Regions from separate parts of the Chryseobacterium sp. AG844 genome, predicted to be linked through region 2. Evidence: riboswitches for the same ligand, from Rfam matches in the RefSeq annotation. Region 2 holds a riboswitch; the other holds the start of a gene.

Evidence for each region. A riboswitch is a leader RNA that binds a small molecule or an ion and turns the genes downstream of it on or off. The one in region 2 is predicted to bind cobalamin.
Region 1: it holds a riboswitch for cobalamin, as region 2 does, so the genes downstream of both, DEU40_RS07380 (T9SS type A sorting domain-containing protein) here and DEU40_RS03175 (TonB-dependent receptor plug domain-containing protein) in region 2, are expected to answer to the same signal.

Annotation. Positions count from the first base shown of each region.
Region 1 covers NZ_QGTV01000005.1:109,125-113,127, reverse strand. Annotated here, with positions in the region: gene tpiA (triose-phosphate isomerase) at 1-672, shown strand, start outside; gene DEU40_RS07385 (esterase-like activity of phytase family protein) at 741-2,009, opposite strand; cobalamin riboswitch at 2,233-2,424, shown strand; gene DEU40_RS07380 (T9SS type A sorting domain-containing protein) at 2,487-3,590, shown strand; gene clpP (ATP-dependent Clp endopeptidase proteolytic subunit ClpP) at 3,774-4,003, opposite strand, start outside.
Region 2 covers NZ_QGTV01000002.1:251,632-255,634, reverse strand. Annotated here, with positions in the region: gene DEU40_RS03180 (YncE family protein) at 1-106, opposite strand, end outside; gene DEU40_RS03175 (TonB-dependent receptor plug domain-containing protein) at 103-2,136, opposite strand; cobalamin riboswitch at 2,245-2,431, opposite strand; gene DEU40_RS03170 (transporter) at 2,524-3,471, opposite strand; gene DEU40_RS03165 (cytochrome-c peroxidase) at 3,484-4,003, opposite strand, start outside.

The DNA.
Region 1 (4,003 bases), on a different contig from region 2:
AAAAACAATAACGCTACCAACTGTGAAGTTTGGATTGCTCCACCGGCATTATACCTGATGATGGCAAAAGACGTTTTTGAAAAGGATGAGATCGGAGTATTTTCTCAGGATATGAGCGAGCATGAAAGCGGTGCTTACACAGGTGAAATTTCTGCAGATATGCTGGAATCTATTGACGCTACAGGTTCTTTGATCGGGCATTCTGAAAGAAGGCAATATCACGGAGAAACAGATTCTCACTGTAACAGAAAGATCAAACTGGCTCTTGATAAAGGTCTTATTCCTGTTTACTGTAACGGAGAAACTCTTGAACAGAGAAAAGCAGGGCAACACCTTGAAGTCGTAAAAAACCAGACTGAAGTAGCTCTTTTCACGCTTTCTGCTGAAGAGATCAAAAAAGTAGTGATTGCTTACGAACCTGTTTGGGCTATTGGAACAGGAGAAACGGCAAGTCCGGAGCAGGCTCAGGAAATCCACGCTCACATCAGAAACATTATTGCTGCAAAATACGGACAGGAAGTTGCTGACGAAGTTTCTATTCTTTACGGAGGTTCTGTAAAACCAGACAATGCAAAAGAAATTTTCTCTCAGCCGGATATTGACGGAGGTCTTATCGGAGGAGCAGCTTTGAAATTAGAGGATTTCTCTAAGATTATTGAAGCTTTTAACTAGAATTCATTGATCTAACAATAAAAACGGCGGAATCTTCGATTCCGCCGTTTTCCGTTAAAAAAATCTAATTATTGAATATCGACTACATACATTGTTCCCTTGTCTACTTTACCCGTTTTAGGTAAAATTTTGGATTTTGGATTTCCGTTTCCATCATCTACCACTCCAAAGTCATCATCATTGAAAACAGCCAGTTTATTATTTCCCAGATAAACAATTCCCTCGAATTTATCATGTTCGTAGCCCAGTTTTGCTACCAGATCTACTGCTAATGTTTTGGTAACAGCTTTTATCCCGGCATTGGTAATTTCATCCCATGAACATTGTTCTAAAGCTTTTCCATTGATTTTCATTCCGTCAACAGCGGTGATATCGGCTCCGTTTACATCTGTTGCATTGCTCAGATTGATTCTGTATACTTTTTTGATTCCACCCTGGGAACCGAAATTTCCATCTCTTTCAATGACTAAGAATTCACTGTTACTTATTGCTGTAATATCACAAACCGAATCAGAAGCACCTCCATCCTGCTTATATAGAAACTGTTTAGTCTGCCCTGTAACCGTATCAAATGTGACAATTCTCGTTAAAGTTTTATTGGTAGCCAGTGCTTTGCTGGGAACATACATCATCGACTGTATGGTTCCTACCAGAGTTCTTCCATCCGGACTCATACAAAGACCTTCCATTCCTCTGTTGGCTCTTCTTTTCGCTAAAACAGCAGGCAGTTTTCGAGAACCTGTATTTACACCAATCGGGCTTATTCTTTCCATCTCCACTCCATCTGCACTGTAATGGACAATATGCGGTCCATATTCATCGGAAACCCAGAATGTACCATCAGCAGCAGCAACAATACTTTCGCTGTCTAAACCATATTGATCTGTTCCTAAAACATTTCCGGAAGCATCATATGCGATCTCACCTGTACTTCCCATTCCTGCAGGGTTTGGAAGACCTGTAATAGGCTGCCCGGAAGGATTTTTAAGTTTAATATATCTGATGACCTCTATATTCCCGTCTGCATTGATTTTAAAATGCATAATGGTGGGTGTAAAGCCGGGGGCAAGGAATTTTTTTCCATTCTGGAAGTCCGTATTGGGACCTCTGTCTGTAATGACATAGAACTCACCTTTTCTTGTTGGATGAGCGGCAGCACCAGAACCAAATCCGCCGTTGATTACATCCACTCCGTTTATCGTAGTCAGTTTTGAAAATGGAAACTCCTGAGGGAGTTTGGAATAATTAATATCCTGATTAACCATTGCGATATCGTCATCACTTTTACATGAAGCCAATACAGCCAGTATACCCACAGAACATAGTAATTTTTTCATATGCTATTTTATGGCTGCGAAAATAGGACTTGATTGTAAACTGATCTTAAATACAATGATAATTGTTTTTTAACAATTGAACAGACAGAATGCATTGAGGATAAATAAGAAAAGAATCTATTTAAAAATGAAAAACCAACAATCCAACCAAATTATTAATCAATTTGAAAATCATTTTTTAAAGGAAAATAATTCACAAAACAGACTTATCAATTTATATGATATATTTGCAGCGTTTTAAGGCTGAACAATGTTCATTAATAGGGAATCAAGTGAGAATAATATTCAAATCTTGAGCTGTACCCGCAACTGTAAACTGTTTAAACTTACTGCACAAAAACCACTGGATCTGAAAATCCGGGAAGGAAGTTGTAAGATGTGAGCCAGGAGACCTGCCTTAAAACACCAGATTCAGAGAAAGAATTAGTTCTGCTCTGAAGATAAGTTTCGGGAATAAAACTTTAAATTAATTATATCATGAGAAAAATCTATCTTTTTTTCTTACTGCTTTGCATGCAGGTATTGTCGGCCCAATTCACAGAAAACGACATTAAATTTTGGGTAGGAACCGGTTCTAAAAAAGCATATTTCATTGCAGACTTTAATGATGACAGCACCCCAAATTCTTATGCTTGGGGATACCGTTTTGACGGAAATGGCTTAACCATGGAAGACATGATTACTGCTATTGCCGCTGCAGAACCTAAAATGGAAATTGAAATACCATCCGGATTTCTGTACAGTTTAAATTACAATCACCATACTCCCAGCCTTGACGACTATTGGTCAACCTGGTCAGGAAACACTCCATCAACTATGGCATTCAATAATGGTGTGAACAATGATCTTTTAGTGGACGGAAGATGGTATGGAGCTTCTTATAGTTTTTCCCCTCCTACAATGCCTTCCCTACCAGTTCCAGCCTACAGTTCTGCTTGGTTTGTTCCCTCGCAGGTTACAAACTGGGTAGGAAGCGGAACTAATAAAAGTCTTGTCGTTATTGATTTCGGAACTGATAATGCCAACGGAAATGCCAATTCTTTTGTTTTTGGAATTAAATATAACGGAAGCATAACTGCTGAACAGGCGTTACAACTGATCCAGTCTCAAGCTTCCTATTTCAATTTTGCATCAGCGAATAATCAGATTACTAATTTAACATTGAATTCATTTACTGGAAATACTTCCGGATCAGACAGCTGGAAGTTATATAAAGGAAAAGATCTATCAAGCTGGCAAACAAAAGCCAATCTTTCTCAGATTCAACTGAGTAACAATGACTGGTTTGGATTAAGTTTCGGGCAAAGAAGACCATTTACCCCCACCGAGGCCCAGCTGACTTTAGGAATTTCTTCTGTGACCAAGAAAAAATTCAATATTTATCCAAATCCGGCAAGTGATTTCATTCAGATTGAAACGGCTGAGAAACTGAAAGAAGTGAATATTTACTCTGTGACAGGACAAAAAATAATGACTTCTCAGGTTACTAAGATTGATATTCATTCTTTAAACTCAGGAGTTTACTTTGTGGAGATTAAAACAGCTGAAAGTTCTACGGTACATAAGATTGTTAAGAAATAGAGAAAGCGCCTTGAGGCGCTTTTTTTGTGAGGATATGGATAAAATATACTGTTACAACCGCCCGTCAAAAATTCTTTGAATTATTGCCACCCCTCCAGCGAATGTAAAATGAGTGATTAAAATATAAATCCAACAAAAAAACCGCACCAGATTGGTGCGGTTTTCTGATGATGTTATCATCAATTATTTTTTCTCTGTGGATCTTTGTAAAACCTCATCTACCATTCCGTAACCTTTAGCTTCTTCAGAAGTCATCCAGTAATCTCTGTCAGAAGATTTTTCTACCCATTCATACGTTTGTCCTGAGTGATGACCGATGATTTCATAAAGCTCCTGCTTCAGTTTCAACATCTCTCTCAAGTTGATTTCCATATCAGAAGCAACTCCCTGAGCACCTCCTGAAGGCTGGTGGA
Region 2 (4,003 bases):
AAGGAAGCCCTTCTACCACTTCCTGGCGGACAATAATTTCATCTGTACGGCATGAAGTAATAAAAGCTAATACAAGAAATAAAAAATAAAAGTTTAATTTTCTCATAGGGTGAAGTTTAGAATAAGTTTAAAGTTTCTTCCAGGCATCGGATAATTGAGGACAACATCATAGTATTGATTGAAAATATTATTCATCTCAAGGCTTATTTTAAACTGATGATTCGCCCAGTTGAATTTTTTCTGAACAGAGAGATCATGAGTATACCAGGGCTGCACATAATTGTACTGGATATTGTCCTGATTCACATCGTATCTTTCTCCTACATACATCGCACTGTAATTAAAACTCCAGTCTTTATAATCCGCCATCAGACTGAAAGATCCACTATGCCATGGGGTATAAGGAATCTGATTGCGGTAGAAAGTATCTTCGGGATCACTGATATCTTTTGCACTTTGGTATGTATAAGAAAGCAAAGGTCGGAGGGTTACTTTTCCAAGCTGCATTTCAGTCTGCACATTCACATCTGCACCAATGATTTCAACCAATCCAAGGTTCATCATCAGCCAGCGGAACATGCTTCCGTTCGGAGCTGCCACAATTTTATCCTGTACTTTGTTGTAGTAACCATCTACTTTAGCGTAAAAGGTCTTAAAGAGACGGTTGGTATAATTCTTCTGATAGGTAAATCCTACATCATATTGATTGGTGAATTCAGGTTTCAGGTAAGTATTTCCGATATTCGTATAATACAGATCATTAAAGGTTGGAAGTCTGAAAATTCTTTTATAGAAAGCCCTTAGAGTAAGCTCCGGAATTTTTTCAGGCTGATAGCTCATAAAAACAGCAGGCGTCCACTCTCTGGCATCTCCCGGTCTTTTGTTTTTTCTTACTTCTTCAAAAGTAAAAGTTCCTAAAAGGCTTCCCAAAATTTTGAACCTGTTCCACTGATAGGTCGTTGCCAATGCTACCAAGGTAGTGTAACGGGTAGGATAAGAAAAGTTATCCAGATTCGCGTCCAGATTATTGTACTGAAAATCTCCACTCAGGCTGACATCCCAATTGGGAGTGATTGAGTAAATATTGGAAGAGGAAAGATAAAGTTCCCTTTGGATATAGGTGTTATCGGTATAAATAATAGACTGCGAACGAACTGTGTCCATGAAATGGGTATAATCGTAGGCAAATTTTGCCTTAAGCTGTGTTTCAAATTTCGGGAACAGTTTTTTTCTCAGATTAGCCTGTACAAAATAGTTCTCATCGGAAAGTCTCGCTCCTCTTCCGCCAAAGCGACCATTCACAATGGGAGTCGGCATTCCGCGGTTTGAAATATAACCATACCCTCTGATATTCCAGCTTCCGTTATTTAAAGTTCCGTTGAGAGAAGTTTCAAACCGTTTTGCTTTAATATCTGAGTCCTGTCTTTTAGCGATGGTATCGTACGCCTGCTGCCCATCAGGATATTTCTTCGCGTACCGGAACCTGTAAATTCCGTCACTCTGCATAAATTCTCCGCTGAAGCTGGCAGAAACCTTGTCTGAAATTTTCTGTTCCAACCGGAATGAAGGATTAAAGAGATCAATAGATGCACTTTTTGCTCTTATCACCAAATTGGTTTTTCTTGGTCCTTTAAATATGGGTGTTTTAGGCTGTAAATAGATAGACCCCGAAGAGCCAAAGTCCTTTGCTGGCTGAAAAATTTCACTTTTCTGTCCGTTATACAACGATATTTCTTCCAGATCATCCAAAGAGTACCTTCCCAGATCTACCAGTCCGTTTTGGGCATTCCCCAGTTGAATTCCATCATAAAAAACCCCTACATGCTGGCTTCCCATACTTCGGATATTAATGGTTTTCAAACCACCCAATCCGCCGTAGTCTTTAATCTGGACTCCCGAAAAATACCGCAGCGCATCTGCTACAGAATGACTGTTTAGTCTTTCCAGCTGTTCTCCCTGCAGGGTTTGTGCAGGAATAATTTCTTTAAAATTCTTTTTGTAAAGGTTGATTCCTTTAATCGTCTCTTCCTGAAGGGTGTCCTTCTTCTTGGTTTGAGAAGACAAAAGTTGAGATGTTAACACTAATATTGTGAAAACAGCTTTATGAATTGCAGAAGTAGTTAGTTTTGCCGCCATTAGCTCATTTAGGGTAATGAAGACGCTAATGGGTATAAGAATACAACGACAAAGCACAGCTGTCACTGCACAGAATCATTGATGTCCTAAGCTTTATTCCACGAAAGCGTCAAACGATTATTGTCTGGCAGGTCTTCTGACTTACTCCATTTTTGAAATCCTTCCCATTAAAAAAACAGTGGATATATTCTTCAAAAACTTTGGTGCGGAGCTTACAGCAGCGGGTCTGTTCCGGATTTTCACCGGATTCCCTTTTAAGAGCTTTTTACGGCTCACCAAATTCCGGCAAAGATAAATAATTATTCCTAATCCCCAACTAAAATCATGATTTATAAACAATTAAAGCTCCCGAAGGAGCTTTAACATGATTTCAACAAGCGTTTCTTTTTAAATTCCAATATTCAGAAAAATACTGAATCTTGATTTGGCTTCAATATCTCCTCCCGCCAGGCGCGTGTACATGGGAAGCATGACTTCACTTCCCAGGCTCAGCTTTTTATAAGAGGCTTCAAAACCTAATTTTCCATACAAAGCACTTCCTGCAGTGTTCGGCAATGCTTCATCAAACTGTTTATTCTGAGCATAAACTTCTCCCTGAACTCCAGTTTTTACAGAGAATATAGATTTTTCATTTCCTGCAACCTGATAAAAACCTGTTGCTGCATAGTTCCATTGGTTTCCAAAATGGTAATTTTTCCTGTTCTCTGTTTTAATGGTATAATCTGTATTCACCAGTACGGCTACTTTATTTTTCTGAAACTTATAATTCAAAGCGGCCTGATAATCCCAGCTGCCAGTTCCCAGCTGAAAGCTTGGGTTGACACCGGATGCTCCTTTTTCATCAAACTTGCCAAGTGGAATTTTCACGCCCAACCCTCCGCTCAGATGATGGAAATTATCTTTAGAGCTCATCAGCTGGTAAATTCCCATCAGATTTAAATCTCCTATTCCATTGATTCTGATATCTCCCTGCATGGTTTTCTTTTCATGAAAATGGAATGGCAGACTCGCATAAACACTCAGTTTTTTAGTCAGAGGAATTTTCCCCCAAAGTTGCAGCGTATTGAAATACTGATCCTGGGTAAGATCTTTTACAAATAAGTTCTCTTTCGCTTTATAATGCTGAGCAAAGTATTTGATTCCGATAAACTGCGGATTCAGTAAAGATTCAAAGCCGGAAGATCCGTTTCCTGCTGCACAGCCGCAAGCATCACAGTCATCATCAAAATCGAATCTGTTAAGCGTTTCGGGAGCAATATAAGCACTGTCTCTGATGGTTTTTGCCTGATACTGACTAAACACGATCAAACTTACTATCAATATAATCTTCTTCATGTTTTTTATAAATTATTCTGCAAATTTTGGATTGGATATAAAACTTTTATCCGATAATGTTTTCAGGAACGCAATGATCGATTGTTTTTCCTGGCTGTTCATAGCAATTCCTATGTGACCATTCTGTTTAAGCTGAGGATCAAGATTGGCATTATCTTCCACCTGATCCGAATAGAAATTAAGTACCGCTTCTAAGGTGTAAAATCTTCCGTCATGCATATAAGGTGCGGTATATTCCACATTTCTTAAACTGGGAACACGGAATTTCATCCAGTCGACCTGGTTAAGAGTAACTCTGTATCGTCCCGCATCTTTGAACTCCGTATTGTAATAGAGTCCTGTATTTCTGAAACTCTCATCGGTAAACAGTTCTCCGCTATGACAGGAAGCACATTTCTGCCCGAATAAGGCCATCCCTTGAGCTTCTGTTGAAGTCAACTGTTCTTTTCCCAGTCTGAATCTGTCATATTTTGAATCTGCAGAAATTAAAGAAGCCATAAACTGCGACAATGCTTTCAGAATTCTCTCTCCT